Regions from separate parts of the Acidovorax sp. LjRoot66 genome, predicted to be linked through region 2. Evidence: predicted binding sites of a transcription regulator. Region 2 holds the regulator's gene; the other holds the start of a gene.
What was found. The regulator FNR, encoded in region 2, switches genes on or off when oxygen is low (the NO sensors DNR and NnrR bind a similar motif). The targets are predictions, from matches to a motif close to TTGATNNNNATCAA.
Positions count from the first base shown of each region.

Region 1: the regulator FNR is predicted to act here: its motif matches at 2,283-2,296, upstream of ACSQ3Y_RS21530 (OmpW/AlkL family protein).

Region 1 is NZ_CAXUQU020000001.1:4,578,257-4,587,598, reverse strand. It holds gene purL (phosphoribosylformylglycinamidine synthase) at 1-138, shown strand, start outside; gene ACSQ3Y_RS21540 (class I SAM-dependent methyltransferase) at 226-930, opposite strand; gene ACSQ3Y_RS21535 (DUF808 domain-containing protein) at 1,132-2,124, shown strand; gene ACSQ3Y_RS21530 (OmpW/AlkL family protein) at 2,431-3,036, shown strand; gene ACSQ3Y_RS21525 (LysE family translocator) at 3,033-3,659, opposite strand; gene ACSQ3Y_RS21520 (DUF1272 domain-containing protein) at 3,656-3,907, opposite strand; gene ACSQ3Y_RS21515 (metal-dependent hydrolase) at 4,021-5,094, opposite strand; gene egtD (L-histidine N(alpha)-methyltransferase) at 5,334-6,431, shown strand; gene egtB (ergothioneine biosynthesis protein EgtB) at 6,526-7,830, shown strand; gene ACSQ3Y_RS21500 (RHS repeat-associated core domain-containing protein) at 8,043-9,342, shown strand, end outside.
Region 2 is NZ_CAXUQU020000001.1:5,071,247-5,080,588, reverse strand. It holds gene ACSQ3Y_RS23910 (Bug family tripartite tricarboxylate transporter substrate binding protein) at 1-346, shown strand, start outside; gene ACSQ3Y_RS23905 (MBL fold metallo-hydrolase) at 468-1,439, shown strand; gene ACSQ3Y_RS23900 (histidine phosphatase family protein) at 1,411-2,016, shown strand; gene fnr (fumarate/nitrate reduction transcriptional regulator Fnr) at 2,013-2,732, opposite strand; gene hemN (oxygen-independent coproporphyrinogen III oxidase) at 2,905-4,287, shown strand; gene ACSQ3Y_RS23885 (sulfite exporter TauE/SafE family protein) at 4,290-5,021, shown strand; gene ACSQ3Y_RS23880 (HD-GYP domain-containing protein) at 5,335-6,663, shown strand; gene ACSQ3Y_RS23875 (EAL domain-containing protein) at 6,660-9,128, shown strand; gene ACSQ3Y_RS23870 (helix-turn-helix domain-containing protein) at 9,202-9,342, opposite strand, start outside.

The DNA of each region.
Region 1 (9,342 bases), 490 kb from region 2:
GACGGCCGCTTCACGGCCATGATGCCGCACGCCGAGCGCGTGTTCCGCAACGTGCAGATGAGCTGGACCAGCGAAGACCGCAGCCAGCTGAGCCCGTGGATGCGCCTTTGGCAAAATGCCCGCAAGTGGGTCGGCTGATCCGGTGGGTACGGCCGTTCAGGCCGTGACCGGGATCAAGGGACGGGGCTTCGGCCCCGTTTTTTCATGGGCGAGCCGTTTGCTGTCTCAACTGGCCAGTGCAGGCCGCTGGTAGACCAGCAGGCGGCCCTTGTAGGCCGGGCGGTCGTCCAGGGCCGGGTGGTCCAGGCGCTCTTCCACCACGGCGAATCGGTACACGGCCATCTGCTTGTGGAAGGCGCTGCGGTTGCCGCGATCCGGGTCCACGATCCAGATCTGGGCGCCCACGCCGGCGTGGCGGTCAATGAAGCCGGCCAGGGTGGCGCGTGCGTCGCGCTCGTAGAGCACGTCGCTGCCCATGATCAGGTCGAACTGGCCGCTCACGGTGCTGGCGGCGGTGCCGTCGCCCTCGGTGCCTTCGGGTGGGTTCCAGTGGCCGGCGCAGTATTTCATGGGCGGCAGGGCGTTCAGCCGCAGGTTCTCCAGCAAAAAGCGGTCGGCCAGCGGGTGTCCGTCGCTGGCAGTGATGTCCATGCCGCGCCGGTGGCACACCAGGCTGGCCAGGCCCAGGCCGCAGCCGATCTCCAGCACGCGCTCGCCCGCCTTCAGCGGCCGGGTGGCCATGCGCTCAGCCAGTTGCGTGCCCGAGGGCCACAGCATGCCGAACAGCGGCCACAGGGCCGACGAAATGCCGAGCCGCTCGGCTTCGCCCAGCGGGTCAGAGAACTGCTGCCTGTCCAGCAGCGAACGGATGATGAGATTCGCAGCGCCCGCGATCGGGACGCTGTCTTGCTTGGTGAGGTAGCCTGGCATGGCCCGGGCGAGAAGCCCGGTATCAAGGGACCCCAAAGGTTGGTGGTGCAGCGCCAAGTATGCGCCTTTTGGCCTGTAGGGGCTTCCTTGCGTGGCCCGCAATGGGCTCCTGGCCTACTTTGCATGTAGCCGTTGGACGCGTGGGGACGGACCCTGCGCATTGCTATAGTCGCGCATTCACCGCAATCGCAAGGACATTCCATGGCCGCTGGCAGCCTTTTAGCCCTGTTGGACGATATCGCCACCATCCTCGACGACGTCGCCCTTATGACCAAGGTGGCGGCCAAGAAGAGCGCCGCCATGGCCGACGACGTCTCGGTCATGACCAAGGTGGCCGCACAGAAGACGGCCGGCGTGCTGGGCGATGACCTGGCGCTCAACGCCCAGCAGGTCACCGGCGTGCGCGCCGAGCGCGAAATCCCGGTGGTCTGGGCCGTCGCCAAGGGCTCCATGGTCAACAAGGCCATCCTGGTGCCGGCAGCGCTGTTGATCAGCGCCTTCGCGCCCTGGGCCGTCACGCCGCTGTTGATGATCGGCGGCGCCTTCCTGTGCTTCGAGGGCTTCGAGAAGATCGCCCACAAGTTCCTGCACAGCGAGAGCAAGGACGAGGCCGAGCACGAAAGCCGTGCCCAGGCCAATGCCAACCCCGCCGTGGACCTCGTGGCCATGGAAAAGGACAAGATCAAGGGCGCCGTGCGCACCGACTTCATCCTCTCGGCAGAAATCATCGCCATCACGCTGGGCACGGTGGCTACGGCCTCGTTTGCGCAGCAGGTGGCTGTGCTGGTGGGCATCGCGGTCATCATGACCATAGGCGTCTATGGACTGGTGGCCGGCATCGTCAAGCTCGACGACCTGGGCCTGTGGCTCAACAACAAGCGCAGCGCCGTGGCCAAGGCGCTGGGCACGGGCATCGTCAATGCGGCCCCCTGGCTCATGAAATTTTTGTCTATCGCCGGCACGGCCGCCATGTTCCTGGTGGGCGGTGGCATTCTGGTGCACGGCATTCCGGCCCTGCACCATGCCGTGGAGGGGGCTGGCGCTGCAGCCGGCACCTGGCCTGCGGGCGCTCTTTGGGGCGGGCTGATCTCCAATCTGCTGAATGCGGTGGTGGGCATCGTCGCGGGTGGCCTGGTGGTGGCTGTGGTGACCGCCGTGCAAAAAATGCGTGGCAAGGGCGCGGCCGCGCACTGAAGTGAAGCACCCCCTGAGGCGCTGCGCGCCTTCACCCCTCTCTCGACTCGCTACGCGATTCGGGAGGGGGACGCCCCCAGCGCGGCGGGGCGGCCCTTGCGCGGGGGCGCTGGCTTAGGCCGCGCCAGTTTCATGCGCCGCAGGTGGCGCACAGATTGTTGATCCAGATCGAAGCCTGGGCGCTGGGTCGGTGGCGCGCCGCGCCAGCGCTGCCGATGGTTGATCTGTGGCAAGGCGCATCGGTGCGCGTGGGGGCCCAATGCATGCACGGGGGTCGTCCCCGTGCAACCGCATCGAATCGCTCCCATGAAGAACAACAAGCTGCTGAACCTGGCCCTGGTGGCCGCCTGCGCGCTGGCATCCGGCGCCACCATGGCGCAAGAATCCGAAGGCCCCTGGCTGGTGCGCGCCCGCGCTGTGAACCTGGCCAGTGCCAACAAGGACACCACCGGCCTGGGCCTGTCGATCAACGACAAGGTGATCCCCGAGGTCGACGTCTCCTACTTCTTCACCAAGAACATCGCCGCCGAACTGGTCCTCACCGTGCCGCAGAAGCACGATGTGCGCGCCAGCACGCTCGGCGGCAAGATCGGCACGCTCAAGCACCTGCCGCCCTCGCTGCTGCTGCAGTACCACTTCGACGCCCCCGGCTTCAAACCCTATGTGGGCGCGGGACTGAACTACACGCGCTTTTCCAGCGTGCACCTGCCTGCCGGCGTGGGCATCGACAAGAGCAGCTGGGGCGGCGCGCTGCAGGTAGGGGTGGACATTCCCCTGTCGAAGAACCTGGTCCTGAACCTAGATGTGAAGAAGGTCTACATCCAGGCCGACGTGTTCGCTGGCGGCGCCAAGGCGGGGACTTTCAAAGTGGATCCGGTGCTGGTCGGCATCGGCCTGGGCTACCGGTTCTAGGCGCTACGGCGGTAGAACGCCAAAGACCCGGCCAGCGCCAACAGCGCCCCGCCGCAGCAGCGGTCGAGCCAGAGCACGGCGCGGCGGTGCAGCAACTGCACCGCCTTCGCGCCCACGATGGCATAGGCCAGCATCACCGCGAAATCCAGGCCGGCGAACACCACCGCAATGGCTGCGTACTGCGGCCACTGCGGCGCATTCGCGTCGATGAACTGCGGCAGCAGGGCCGAGCAGAACAGATAGCCCTTGGGGTTGGTGACCGCCACCAGGAACGACTTGGCAAAGACGCTGCGGGCCGTCACGCCCTCGGCACCGCCGGCCTGCGACAGGTCCAGCCCGCCCTGCGAGCGCAGCAGGCGCACGCCCAACCAGGCCAGGTACGCCGCCCCCACCCACTTGACGACGGAGAACCAGAACTCCGAGGCCGCCAGCAGCGCGCCCAGGCCCAGCGCCACGGCGCCCACCAGCACGAAGTCCGACGCCACCGCGCCCAGCATGCCCGGCACCGAGCGGCGCACGCCATAGCGCGAGCCATTGGCCAGCGCCAGCAGCACCGTGGGCCCGGGTGTGGCAATGGCCACCAGGGCCACCAGCGCAAAGACCAGCAGCGTGGCGAGGCTCATGCCAGCACCGGGCCGCAGCCTTGTGGTTTGTGCACGCGTTCGGTCGATGCGGGAAACTTCGCGAGCTTGGACGCCGGCCGGCGCGGGCGCTGCAGCAGCTCACCGCCGCAGTTGGGGCAGATGCCGCCCAGTGGGCCGCCCGCACAGGTGCTGCAGAAGGTGCACTCGAAGGTGCAGATGCGCGCGGCAGTCGTATCAGGGGGCAGGTCTTTGTCGCAGCATTCGCAGCTGGGGCGCATCTGGAGCATGGCGGGGCCTCGGGTGGTCGGTAGACCGCTCACTCTATGCGCAGCCGCCTTGCCCGGCAAGATACAGACAGCTGCTGCCTACAGCGCCGTCTGTACTGCTGCTGCCCGCGTGCTCAGCCCGCCGGGGTAGCCATCGGCGCGGGCGTTTTCGGCTCGGTGCCTGGCGGTGGACGCAGGGGGCCATCGTCGAGCGCCCACATGCGCCGCCACAGCCAGGGCAGGGCGGTCTCCAGGTCGGGGCGCTGCAACTCCTGGCGGGCCTTGGCCGTGCCGGCCAGCACCTGCTGTGGCGTGCCGATGTCGAAGTGGAATGAGTACGCAGGCTCCATGCCCATGCGCAGGTCGGTGATGTAGACATGCCCACCCGCCTCGTTCATGCGGTAGAAGCCGTGGGTGAAGCGCGAGAGGCGCTGCACATGCGCGTTGCCCTGGTAGGTGGCGAACAGGTCTGCGCCGCGCTCATGGCGCGTCCAGCGCATGGGCTGCTGGCTGCCATCGGCCAGTGAGCGAAAGCCCTCCAGGTAGTGCGTGGGCGTCATCGCCACCACGCGCCACAGCACGGCAGAGAAGGGTGCGGGCGTCACCAGCACGCGCTCTGCAGTGATGCCCTCTGACTGCAGCGATGCACGCGCAATGCCCTCCACATGCTGCTGCGCCAGCACGCCACAGCCCAGGTAGGCGGTGCTGAACACCAGTGCCCAGGCATTCCAGCGCAGGCCCCGCCTGCCGTCACGCCCGCGCGCCACCAGCGCGGCCACCACCCCGATGATCAGCGGCACGGTGTACAGCGGGTCGATGATGAACACGCTGCCCACGCCGTAGGGGTGGTTGGTGAACGGGTACAGCAGCTGCGTGCCATAGACGGTCATCGCATCGAGCAGCGGGTGCGTGACCAGCGCCAGCCACAAGGCCAGCCACCAGCGCAGCATGTGTGGCATTTCGCCATGCAGGCGCGCCACCAGCCAGGCCAGCGGGCCTGACAAAAGTGTGAGGTTGAGCAGGGCATGGCTGCTGCTGCGGTGCAGCACCATGTTGAGCATGGCATCGCCATGGTCGATGAAGGCATCCAGGTCGGGCAGGGTGCCGGCCACGGCGCCCCAGAAGACGGCTTTCCACGCGGCGGTGCGGCGGCCCATGGTGGCGAGGGTAACGGCGGCGCCCAGGGCGATCTGGGTCAATGAATCCATGGGGCGGGGTGTCCTTGTCTGGTGTATTTGTGGCAAAGATGTGTCTGCAAGCGAAATGCGGGCCAGCCACAACAGGGCTTGCCGCGCCTGCTCGGGGACGACATCATGGTGGCATGGCCCGATGACAGGAAAGCCTGCGCAGTTGCGCCCAAGCAGCGCCATCCAGGATGCCCCATGATCAGGCACATGCGCGCTCGTCCTACTTTGGGGCCCTGGCCCCGCCGCTAACCTACCGAACCATGGCCCACGCACTCCTCCAGAAACCGTCGCCCTTGCTTCCAACCCAGGGCGCGCCGCGCCAAACGGGCTGGAATGCCAAGCCACCCCACCTGGCCTTCGAAGCCTTCGAGGGGCTGGCCCCCGAGCCAGACAGCGCGCAGGCCCCCGTATCCGCGCTGGCAGACCAGTCCGTATTCGACGAGATTACCGAGGGCCTGCTGCAGCAGCCCGCCACCATCTCGCCCAAGTATTTTTACGACCAGCTCGGCTCGGAGCTCTTCGAGTCCATCACCCGACTGCCCGAGTACTACCCCACCCGCACCGAGCATGCGGTGATGCAGCAGCACGCCGCCGCCATTGCAGACGCCGTGGGCCACGGCCGTACGCTGATTGAACTGGGCGCTGGCAACTGCGAAAAGGCGCGCACCCTGTGCCGCACGTTGGCACCGGCCTGCTTTGTGGGCGTGGACATCTCGGCCGACTTTCTGCAGGACGCCGTGGCCCGCATGCGCGAAGAGTTCCCCGGCATGGACGCCCGCGCCGTGGGCGCCGACATGACGCGCGGCGTCACCCTGCCGGCCGACATCCCGCGCACCGGGCGGCTGGTGTTCTACCCCGGTTCGTCCATCGGCAACTTCGACCCGCCGCACGCGCTGATGCTGCTCGAACAGATGCGCGACCTGGTAGACGGCGAGGGCGAACCGCATGCCAACGGCGGCCTGCTCATCGGCATCGACCTGCCCAAGGATGTGGACGTGCTGGAGGCCGCGTACGACGATGCCGCCGGCGTTACCGCTGCCTTCAACCTCAATGTGCTCACGCACGTGAACCGCCTTATCGGCAGCAATTTCGACCCCGCGCAGTGGCGCCACCTGGCCTTCTTCAACACCCTGCAGTCGCGCATTGAAATGCACCTGCAGGCCATGTCGCCCCTGCAGGTGCGCTGGCAGGGCGGCGGTGTACGCGACTTTGCGGCGGGCGAGTGCATCCACACCGAGAACAGCTACAAGTACACGCTGCCCGCATTCACCGACCTGCTGGCGCGCGCCGGCTTCTCGCGTGCCCAGGCCTGGACCGATCCGCGTGGCTGGTTTGCGGTGGTGCATGCGCAGCCTTGACACGCGGCTTGCGCCGCCACCACTGCACGGCAACGCTGGGTTGCCCGAGCGATTTTCCCAGCCGAACGCCGCCACGCTGGGGCACACTGGCAGGATGATGAACACGCTGGCGACGACGACGAACCCGCCCCTTCAGCCCGCAGACTACGCCGCCGTGCGCCAGCGCTCGGTGGAGCTGGCGGCCCCGCTGTCGGCGGAAGACGCCTGCGCCCAGTCCATGCCCGACGCCAGCCCCGCCAAATGGCACCTGGCGCACACCACCTGGTTCTTCGAGACCTTTGTGCTGGAGCCGCATGAACTGGCGTTTGCGCCGTTCCATTCCGCGTTCCGCGTGCTGTTCAACTCGTACTACAACGGCGTGGGCGCCAAGCACCCGCGCGCGCAGCGCGGCCTGCTCACACGCCCCTCGCTGGCCGAGGTGCTGGCCTACCGCGCCAATGTGGACGAGCGCATGCAGCGCCTGCTGGCCCGCCACGCAGGCAACGCCAAGCTGCTGGCCCTGGTGGAGCTGGGCCTGCACCACGAACAGCAGCACCAGGAGCTGCTGGTCACCGACATCAAGCACCTGCTCTCGTGCAACCCGCTGTTCCCGGCGTACCACGCGCTCCAGCCGGCCGCAGGTAGCGGCCCCGCCCAGCCCCTCACCTGGCACCGCAGCGACGGCGGCGTGGTCGAAATCGGCCATGCCGGCAACAGCAACAATAACAACGGCATTTTTGCCTTCGACAACGAGCTGCCGCGCCACCGCGTCTACCTGCAGCCCCACGCCCTGGCATCGCGCCTGGTGAGCAATGGCGAATATGCCGCCTTCATCGAAGACGGCGGCTACCGCAACCCCGCGCACTGGCTGGCCGAAGGCTGGGACTGGCGCACCGCGCAAGGCCTTGAACAACCAATTTACTGGCACCGCGAAGGGCAGGGCGGTGGCGATGATGCGTGGCACGAATTCACCCTGGCCGGCCTCGTACCCCTGGCCAGCGCACTGCCCGCCGTGCACCTGTCGTACTACGAAGCCGACGCCTACGCCCGCTGGGCCGGCGCCCGCCTGCCCACCGAGGCCGAATGGGAATGCGCCGCCGCGCGCCAGCCCCTGCAGGGCCATTTTGCCGATGGCCCCGATGCACTGCTGCACCCCGGTGCGGCCGAGGGCGGGGGCATGGCGCAGATGTTCGGCGACGCCTGGCAGTGGACCCAGTCGAGCTACGCCCCGTACCCCGGCTTCCGCACGGCCGAGGGCGCCGTGGGTGAGTACAACGGCAAGTTCATGGTCAACCAGTATGTACTGCGCGGGGGCTCGTGCGCCACGCCTGCGGGGCATGTGCGGGCCACGTACCGCAACTTCTTTCCGGCGACTGCGCGGTGGCAGTTTTCGGGGGTGCGGTTGGCAAGGGATGTGTAGATTCACGCACTGAATTGGAAGAGCGCCGTCTCTTAGGCAGCGCTCGGTTCGCCTGTGACCAACGTCGGGTACTGAACACGCGTTGGAAAATGCCAACCGCTCTTGTAAAAATTCTTTTCAGTCCCCCACCTGTGTGAAACTTTAAGCATGGCTGGCCAGCGTAGGCGGGACCAGCTTGTCAAAAGAAGCGATTCACAAAGAGAGGGTGGGATATGCAGACTTGGTTTGCCAGGGTGGTGGTTGCGTGCACGTTGCTGTTTGTGGGGGCGGCAAACGCGCAAAGCAATTTCAAAGACTCCTGTGTCGAGGGAGGTCCAAATGGCTACATGACCTGTCGGCTCAAACCGGATGGATTTACTGACTGGGGGTATGGCTCTGGCTACGGAGTGGCTCCTCCCGATTCGGGAAGTAGCTATGCGACAGAGGACAAGGCGGTTCAGGAGACCCTCAATTACCTGATATACACCAACCCGAATTATGGAAATATGTGTCAATTTTCCTACTCAGTAGGAGGGGTTGAAGTTATTGACCGTGATCAGTTTATCCAATCTAAAGAGCCCCTTTTCCAGTATGCACCGCTGACCATTACATATGGATGGAAAAGCGGCACCACATGCCGCGATGTGAGTTCAAGCATCGTCAAGGTCTATGCTTCACGTGCAATTACTTGCAATCATCCATGGAGTGGCACTGCAGGATATTGGGCTTTGGACAAGCAGACCTACATGTGCGTCAACCCGGTGGCGAAAACTCCTCCGCCATGCGAGACATGTCCGCAAATCGCCCTAAAAGGCAACCCCATTTTGGTGACCACCCGAGAAAAGATCGAGTCGGTGGTTGACCTGGTCAACGCCGGCCCCATGCCACTGGAGTTTCGCCGCCTGTACCGCAGCCACCGCGCGCGCGATAAAAAACTCTGGTTCGGCACCTATTTCAAAAAAAGCGCCAGCCAGGACTCCCTCGGTGACGGCTGGCTCCACAACCACGACATTTACCTGGCGTCCGCCAAATCCAGCGATGGCACCGCCATCCACTCAAGCAGCGCTACCCGCAGCGGGCAGGAAAGCGGGTTTGACCTGGGCAGTGGCTTCGCACTGGTCCGTGTGCACATGGGCGACGGCACCTTCAATTACTTTCACCGACAGAATGGCGACTCGGCATTCATCGGTCGCAACAAGCTTCACACGCTGGTTAAGGACGGTAATCGCTGGGTCTTTGACGATACAGAAAACGAGAGGCGCTATGTCTTCAGTGAAAAAGGCCTGCTTGTGGAGCAAATCTACCGCAATGGCTGGCGCCTGAGCTATGGTTACGATTCGGGCAATCGCCCCGCGTCGGTGACCAACAATTTCGGGCAAAGCCTGGGGTTCGTGTATTCCGGTGTAGGCAAGCTCGTGAGCGTTACCAGCAACGACCAGCGCAGCGTATCGTTCACCTACACGGACGCCGGTGCCCTCAAGACAGTTCGGCAAGCCGACGGCACCACCAGCGAGTATGTGTACACCGTCAGCA
Region 2 (9,342 bases):
TGGCGCCTTCATCAAGGCCGGCAAGGTGCGCCCGCTGGCGGTGGCCAGCGCCAAGCGGCTGCCGCAGCTGCCCGATGTGCCGACCTTCGCCGAACTGGGCTTCAAGAACGTCGAGGCGTCTGCCCAGGTGGGCATCGTCGCGCCCGCAGGCACGCCGGCGGACGTGGTGGCTGCCCTGCAAAAGCAGGTGGCTGCCGCCATCAACCAGCCTGCGGTCAAGCAAAAGCTGGTGGACTTCGGCATCGAGCCCGTGGCCAGCACGCCGGCCCAGTATGCAGACCTGATCCGCACCGAGACGGACCGGTGGCACAAGCTGATCAAGGCGCAGCGCATTACCCTGGACTGACGCCCCTGGCAAGATCCCAAGACCCCATGGCGCCTACTGATTTGCGCCGGGTCTGGTGCCATCGTGCCACTCCCCGTTACAGTTGAAAACTCATCAGTTCAACTCAATACCGGAGAGTTTCATGCTGTCACGCCGCCATTTCCTGGGTGCTGGGCTTGCCGCCCCTGCTTTTTACGCTGCGGGCTCGTTCGTGCCTGTGTGGGCGCAGAATGCGCCCAACTTCGGTACGCCCACCCTGCCCAACCCCGGCTTTCGGCGCATGAAGGTGGGCGATGTGGAGGTGGTGGCGCTGGCCGATGGCGTCACGCGCCGCCCGCTGGGCGAGGAGTTCGTGAAAAACGCGCCGCTGGCCGAAGTGCGTGCGCTGCTCACCTCGCAGGGCCTGCCCACGGACTACATCGACGTGCCCTACACCCCCTTCCTGGTGGTGGCAGGCGGGCGCAAAATCCTGATCGACACGGGCCTGGGCGAGTTTGGCGGCCCCACCACCGGCAAGCTGCTCGACAGCCTGGCCGCTGCAGGCCTGAAGGCCGATGACATCGACACCGTGCTCATCAGCCACTACCACGGCGACCACATCAACGGTATTCGCAATAAGGCGGGCGCGCCGACCTTCCCAAAGGCCAAGGTGCTGGTGCCGGCCGCCGAGCATGCCTTCTGGATGGACGATGCCCGCATGGCGGCTGCGCCCGCGGGCATGAAGGGCGCCTTCGAGAATGTGCGCCGCACCTTTGCCACCATGCCGGCCGACACGCTGGTGCAGTTCGGGGCGGGTACCGAAGTGGCACCGGGCATCCAGTCCGTGGCGGCCTACGGGCACACGCCGGGCCACACCCTGTTTGAGCTCAAGTCCGCCGGCCAGAACTTCTTTTACGTGGCTGACCTGACCAACGTGCCGGCCCTGTTCGCACGCAACCCCGACTGGGCCGTGACCTTCGACATGGATGCCGAGGCCGCACGCAAGGTGCGGCGCGAGGTGTTCCAGCGCATCACCGCCAGCAATGCCATGCTGGGGGGCTTTCACTTCCCGTTCCCGGCTTTCGGGCGCATGGCGGCATCGGGCAATGGCTATGCGTTCCAGCCCGCAGCCTGAAGTGGCCGTTGGCCGGCGCACCGTGCTGGGCGCCGGGCTGGCGTTGACCACGCTGCATGCCTGGGCCGCCCAGGACCCCGAGGCCGAGGCCCTGCTGCGCAAGGGCGGGGTGGTGGCTGCGTTCCGCCACGCGCTGGCGCCCGGCACCTTCGATCCACCGGGGTTTCGCCTGGGCGACTGCGGCACGCAGCGCAACCTCAGCGAAGAAGGGCGCGAGCAGGCACGGCGCACCGGCGTGTGGTTCAAGGAGCGCCAGCTGCAGCCGGCCAAGGTGCTTTCGAGCCCCTGGTGCCGCTGCATCGACAGTGCCACGCTGGCCTTTGCCGCCCCCCAGGTGTGGCCCGCGCTGGGTTCGCCGCGCGGCGCGCCGGAGACCACCGGTGCCAGCCACCTGCGCGAGCTGCGCCAGGCGCTGGTGGCCGCGTCGGCACGGGGCGCAAGCTTCGAGGCCTGGTTCACCCATATGTTCGTGCTGTCCGATCTGGCCAGCACCAACACCAGTTCGGGCGAGGCGCTGATCCTGCGCGCGGACCGCAGCGGCAAGACCGAGGTGCTAGCCCGCCTGCAAGTCTCTTAGCTACAGGTCTGCGAGTTGACGATGCGCTTGAGCGCATCGGTGTCCAGGATGCGCACATGGCGCTGCTTGACCTCGACGATGCCGTCCTCGGCGAACTTGGAGAAGGTGCGGCTCACGGTTTCGAGCTTGAGGCCCAGGTAGCTGCCGATTTCCTCGCGCGTCATGCGCAGCACCAGCTCGGACTGCGAGAACCCGCGCGCGTGCAGGCGCTGCACCAGATTGAGCAGAAAGGCGGCCAGGCGCTCTTCGGCGCGCATGCTGCCCAGCAGCAGCATCACGCCGTGCTCGCGCACGATCTCGCGGCTCATGATCTTGTGCACATGGTGCTGCAGGGCCGTGACCTCGCGCGAGAGCTCCTCGATGCGGTCGAACGGCATCACGCAGACCTCGGCATCTTCGAGCGCCACGGCGTCGCAGGTATGGTGGTCGTTGACGATGCCGTCCAGGCCGATGATCTCGCCCGCCATCTGAAAGCCCGTCACCTGGTCGCGCCCGTCCTCGGTGGCCACGCAGGTCTTGAAGAAGCCGGTGCGGATGGCGTAGAGCGAGGTGAACACCTCGCCGTTGTGGAACAGCGTGCCCCCCCGCTTGACCTTGCGCCGCACGGCCACGATCTCGTCGATGCGCGTGAGCTGCTCGTCGTTCAGGCCCACGGGCATGCACAGCTCACGCAGGTTGCAGTTGGAGCAGGCGACTTTGATGGTGAGCGGGTTCATGGGCACAGCAGCTGATTGGGGGTGCGAACGGATCGCATCCGGGGGGAGGAGCGTGGTGGTGGCTGACATGCATCAAATTGTGGGCCCTGCGACTCCGTGATCACTTGATCTGCGTCAAGGTCGGTGGGCAAAGGCTGCGGCACAGTCAGTACCCAACAAGGAACCGCTCCCCATGACCGCTGTGACGCCCGAACTTCTGAGCCGCTTCGACGTGCCTGGTCCCCGCTACACCTCTTACCCCACGGCTGACCGTTTCGTCGAGGCTTTCGGAGAAGACGAGTATGTGCTGGCCCTGGCCCAGCGCAAGGCGGGCACGCCGGGCAAGGCGTTGCCGCTGTCGCTGTATGTTCACATTCCGTTCTGCGAGTCGCTGTGCTACTACTGCGCCTGCAACAAGATCATCACCAAGCACCACGACCGGGGCGATGTGTACCTGCGCTACCTGGCGCGCGAGGTGGAGCTGCACACGGCCCACTGCGGTACGGGCCAGGTGGTGAGCCAGCTGCACCTGGGCGGGGGCACGCCCACCTTTCTGTCGGACGACAAGCTGCGCGAGCTGATGGCGGTGCTCAGGCGCAGCTTCACGTTTGCGCCGGGCGGCGAATACTCCATCGAGGTGGACCCGCGCACCGTGACCCCCGAGCGCCTGGCGGTGCTGGCCGAGTTGGGGTTCAACCGCCTGAGCTTTGGCGTGCAGGATTTTGATGCCGATGTGCAAAAGGCCGTGCACCGCGTGCAGCCGGCCGCGCAGGTGTTTGCGCTGGTGGAGGCGGCGCGCAGCCTTGGGTTTGACTCGGTCAACGTGGACCTGATCTATGGCCTGCCGCGGCAGACTCCAGAATCCTTCGACCGCACGCTGGAGCAGGTCAAGCAGCTGCGGCCCGACCGCATTGCGCTGTATGCCTATGCCCACCTGCCCGAGCGCTTCAAGCCTCAGCGGCGCATCGTGCCGGCCGAGCTGCCGGCGGCGCCTTCCAAGGTGGCCATGCTCTCGCGCTCGCTGCAGCAGTTCATGGACGCGGGCTATGTGTACGTGGGCATGGACCACTTCGCCCTGCCCACCGACGCGCTGGCCGTGGCCAAGCGCCAGGGGCGGCTGCACCGCAACTTCCAGGGCTACAGCACCCAGCCCGACTGCGACCTGATCGCCCTCGGAGTCTCGGCCATCGGCCGGGTGGGCGCCACCTACAGCCAGAACGCCAAGACCCTGGATGAGTACTACGACCTGCTGGACCAGGGCCGCCTGCCCGTGGTGCGCGGCCTGGCCCTGAACCGCGACGACCTGGTGCGCCGCGCCGTGATCATGGCGCTGATGTGCCAGGGCGAGTTGCTGTTCGAATCCATCGAGGCGGGCTGGCTCATCGACTTCCGGCGCACCTTTGCGTCCGAACTGGAGCAGCTCGCGGGCCTGCAGGCGCAGGGCCTGGTGAGCGTGACGGAGGAGGGGATCACCGTCTCGGCCATGGGCTGGTTCTTCGTGCGCGGCATCGCCATGGTGTTCGACCGCTACCTGCAGGCCGACCGCAACCGCGCCAGATTCTCCCGGATCATCTGACCATGCTGGCCACCCTGGGCTGGACCGCGCTGCTGATGGGCCTGGCCGGTGGCCCGCACTGCCTGGCCATGTGCGCGGCGCCGTGCGGGGCGCTGGTGGGGCAGGGTGGGGAACAACCCGTTCGCTGGGCCGGGCAGGGGGGCGCGGGGCTGGCCGAACCCGCACCATCGCTTGCGCTGGGCCGGCTGCTGGCCTTCCATGGCGGGCGGGTCGCCGGCTACGCTGGCCTGGGCGCGGCTGCTGCCCTGGCCATGGATAGCCTGGCCTGGCTGACCCAGCGCACCGCTGCGCTGCAGCCGGCCTGGACCTTTTTGCACCTGGCCATGATGGCCTGGGGCCTCTTGCTCCTGGTGCAGGCGCGCCAGCCGGCCTGGGTGGAAGGCCTGGGCCGCTCGGTGTGGCGGCGCGTGCAGCCCCTCACGGCGGGGGCGGGCGGTGTGGGTGCGGCCGGGCTGCTCTGGGCGCTGATGCCCTGCGGCCTGCTGTACTCGGCCCTGCTGGTGGCGGCGCTCAGCGGTGGGCCGGTGCAGGGGGGCGCCACCATGGCGCTGTTCGCCCTGGGCAGTGGCCTGTGGCTGGTGGGCGGGCCGTGGCTGTGGTCGCGCCTGCGCAGCCGCATCAACCAGGCCCGGGCCGACTGGGGCACGCGCGTGGCCGGGGGGCTGCTGTGCGCGGCGGCCGGCTGGGCGCTGTGGATGGACCTGGTCTACAAGCCTTCGCTGTGGTGCCGGTGAGACAGCCGGTCAGCCGCCAGCTGTTGTTTTGCGCGTCCTACGCAGTTGCACGGATCGCAGGGCCGCCTGATCGGTGCATTGCCAGGGCTCTGCGTCTGCAGGGGGGCGGCCTGGAGCGAAACGCGGCTTTGGCGCAACGCTCCGGTGCAGGGTTTTCCCCGGGGTGTCGTGCATTGCATCACCGAATTCGGGACAGTATCGCCATGGCTATGTCCTATGACATTGCAGGACAAGACAGGCCTTCAGAACTGGTGATAATGGTGTAACCAATGGTGGCAGCGATGCCGCCGTGCTTCCACCCGTACGCCCCGAAGTGAATTCTTCCATCCTCATCGACATCAGCCAGCTGCGCATCGGCATGTACATCCAGCTCGACCTGGGCTGGATGCACCATCCGTTTCCGGTGAGCAGTTTCCGGGTGGCGTCTGCCGAGCAGATCGCCACCTTGCGCGAACTGGGGCTGACGGAGGTGCGCTACGTCCCCAAGAAGAGCGATCCCGACCTGCGCGAGCTGGCGCTGCCCCCGGTGGGCAGCCACCAGGAGGCGCCGCCCGCCGACGCTCCAGGTGCCGTGCGGGAGGCGACGGCCCCCGCTCCGCTGGCTGTGCCACCCGACCCCGCTGTGGATGAAGCCGCCGCCCGCCGGCGCCGGCTGCTGGAGGCGCAGAACCGTGCCCTGGCCCAGTGCAACCAGCGCTTTGGCGAGGCCACGCGCCGTTATGTGGCGCTGGAGAAGGTGGTCGTGGACCATCCCGAGCGCGCCCGCACCGACGGCGAAGTGCTGGTGGCCGGCTGCGTCAGCGACCTGCTCAACAACGGCGATTCGGTGATCCGCCTGCTCTCCGAAGGCGTGGGCGAGCCCGGGGCGCTGCACCCCGTGAACGTGCTTGTCGTCAGCCTGCTGCTGGGCAAGGCCCTGGGCATGAAGGCCGAGGACCTGCAGGACCTGGGGGTGGCCGCCCTGATCCATGACGTGGGCAAGATGCGCCTGCCCGACGCATTCAAGAACGTACAGGCCCACATGCCCGCGCCCGACCGCGCCCGCTACGAGGGCCATGTGCGTGAATCCGTGGCGCTGGCGGGCCGTATGGGCCTGGGCAAGCCGGTGCTGCTGGCCATTGCGCAGCACCATGAAATGGTGGACGGCAGCGGTTTTCCGATGCGGCTCACGGCGGCAGACCTCTCGCGCCCCGGCCAGGTGCTGGCGCTGGTGAACCACTACGACCGCCTGTGCAGCCCCGGCAGCGGCATGGGCGGGCTGACCCCGCACGAGGCGCTGTCCGTCATCTTCGCCCAGCACAAGGCGCGCTTCGACGCCGTGGTGCTGGGGGCCTTCATCCGCATGATGGGGGTGTACCCGCCGGGCTCCATCGTGCAGCTGGTCAACGACCGCTACGCCATCGTGGCCTCGGTCAACTCCTCGCGGCCGCTGCGCCCCAAGGTCATCGTGCACGACCCGCGCGTGCCCAAGGACGAGGCGCCCATCCTGGACCTGGAGACGGTGCCCGAGCTCGGTATCCGCCGCAGCCTCAAGCCCGCACAGCTGCCGCGCGAGGCGCTCGACTACCTGTCGCCGCGCAAGCGCATCTGCTACTTCTTCGAGCGTGCCGTGGCCCCCGTCCCCGACGAGGGTGGAGCGTGATCCGGCCGCTGCCGCAGGCATGGATCGACGGTTTGCTGGAGGCGGTATGGCTCGTCGATGAAAAGACCCTGTACATCCTGGCCGCCAACCAGGCGGCCGAGCACCTGACGGGCCTGACCATCGCCGACATGCTGGGCACGCCGGTCACCCTGCTGGCGGCCACGCCGCAGGACCAGATCTTCTGGAGCCAGCCGGCCGCCGTGGTAGCCGACGGCATCCATTCGCACACCAGCGTGCTGCACGCCACCGGCATCCTGGTGGCGGTGGAGCGGCGCGTGACGCGCGTGCCCCGGCTCGAAGGCGGCACGGCCTTCCTCGTCACCATGGTGGACCGAAGCCACCAGCAGGCCACCGAGCGCGAGCTCGAAACCCTGTTGGCCGAGCTGCGTGCCACGCTCGATTCGGCCGCCGACGGCATGCTCGTGTGCGGCCTCGATGGGCGGGTGCGCGCCTTCAACCAGCGGCTGGCCCAGCTGTGGAACGTGCCGGCCCCGCTGCTGGTGCGCCGCGACGACGAGGCCTTGTTTGCCCACATGGCCGACCAGGTGGCCGACGTGCCCACCTATGTCGAGCGCCTGGCCGCCGTGGTGGCCGAGCCCATGCAGGAGAGCATCGACATCCTCGGGCTGCGCAACGGCATGAGCCTGGAGCGCCGCTCGGTGCCCCAGTTCAGCCAGGGGCGCGCCGTGGGGCGGGTGTATTCGTTTCGCGACATCACGCGCCAGAACGAGGTGCAGGCCAGCCTGCGCCTGGCGGCGCGGGTGTTCGAGTCGAGCATGGACGCGATCTTCATCGCCGACAGCCACCACCGCCTGATGCGCATGAACCCCGGCTGCGAGCGCCTGGTGGGCAAGACCGCGCGCGCCTTCGAGGGTGCGGCTGCAGCCTCGCTGTTCGGTGGCGGGCCCGATGCCGACTTCATGGCCCAGGTCGAGGCCGGCTGGGCGCGCGAGGGCTTCTGGGAGGGCGAGTTGTGGCTGCCCCGCGAAAACGACGCCTACTGCGCCGTGCAGCTGTCCTGGGTGGCGCTGCGCGACGACGAGGACCGGCTGGTGCAGAGCATCGGCTTCATGCGCGACCTCACCTTGCAGCATGCCGCGCAAAAACGCATCGAGGAGCTGGCCTACAGCGATGTGCTCACCGGCCTGCCCAACCGCCTGCTGCTGTCGCAGCGCGTGGACACCGCCATCCAGGGCGCGCGCCAGAGCGATACCGGCTTTGCCATTCTGTTCCTGGACCTGGACCGCTTCAAGATCATCAACGACTCGCTGGGCCACCCGTTCGGCGACCGCGTGCTGCAGTTGGTGGCCGAGCGCCTGCAGACCTGCCTGCGCCAGACCGACATGCTGTGCCGCCTGGGCGGCGACGAGTTTGTGATCTACCTGCACGGCGGCGATGCCGTGGTGGCCGAGAGCGTGGCGCGCCGCATTCTCGACGAGATGCTACGCCCCTTCACGCTCGACAACATGGGTTTTTCGATCCAGTGCAGCATCGGCATGGCGCTGTACCCGCAGGACGGCAGCTCGCTGGACGAGCTCATCAAGCAGGCCGACACGGCCATGTACCAGGTCAAGGAACGCGGGCGGGGCAGCTACGGCTTCTACCAGCCGCAGATGAACGCCAACCTGCTCTCGCGCATGAAGCTGGAGCACGCCATGCGCCAGGCCCTGGGCGAGCAGCGCATGGCCGTGCACTACCAGCCGCAGGTGAGCATGGAGACCGGTGCCATCACCGGCGCCGAGGCGCTGATACGCTGGACCGACCCCGAATTCGGCTCCGTCTCGCCCGGCATGTTCATCCCGCTGGCCGAAGAATCGGGCTACATCGTCACGCTGGGCGCCTGGGTGATGGAGCAAGCCGTGCGCGAGGCGGCGGCCTGGATCCACAGCGGCCACCCCATCGTGGTGTCGGTCAACGTCTCGGCGCTCGAATTCCGCCAGCCCGACTTCGTGGAGCGGCTCACGCGCCTGTTGGCCGTGCACCAGTTGCCGCCCACACTGCTGGAGCTGGAGCTGACCGAAACCATTTTGCTGCAGGACGCTACCGAAATGGAGCAGCGCCTGCACGAACTGGCGGGCCTGGGTGTGAGCCTGGCCATCGACGACTTCGGCACCGGCTATTCGAGCCTGGCGTATCTGAAGAAGCTGCCCATCCACAAGCTCAAGATCGACCAGTCCTTCGTGCGCGGCCTGCCCGACGACGATGGCGACCGGGCCATCGTCAGCGCCATCATCAGCATGGGCCGCGCGATGCGCATCGAGGTGGTGGCCGAAGGGGTGGAGACCGAGGTGCAGCGCGCCGTGCTGCAGCAGATGCACTGCGACCACTACCAGGGTTTTCTGTGCGCGCCCGGCCTGCCGGCCGAAGACTTTCGGCGCCTGCTGGGCCGGCCAACGGTGGCACCGCCCGGTGTGCCAGCGCCGCAGCCCGTGACAGCAAAGCCCGCGCCAGAGCCTGGGGACTGAGCCCTCAGGGGCATTTGTCGTTGCAAAGAGCTGGGCGCCGATCTGCCAGCAGTGGTGCAAGCAATCGACCTTCTCAGCCCGCAAGCCTGCTTGCCAGGGGCGGGCGTTCGGCAAGTACGGTCCGCGTCGCTGCATCGGCTGGAAACAATGTCTCGATCCGCATCTCCTGCAACGTTACGTCTTGCGCCGTGCCTATGGTGGCAATGGTGGTGAA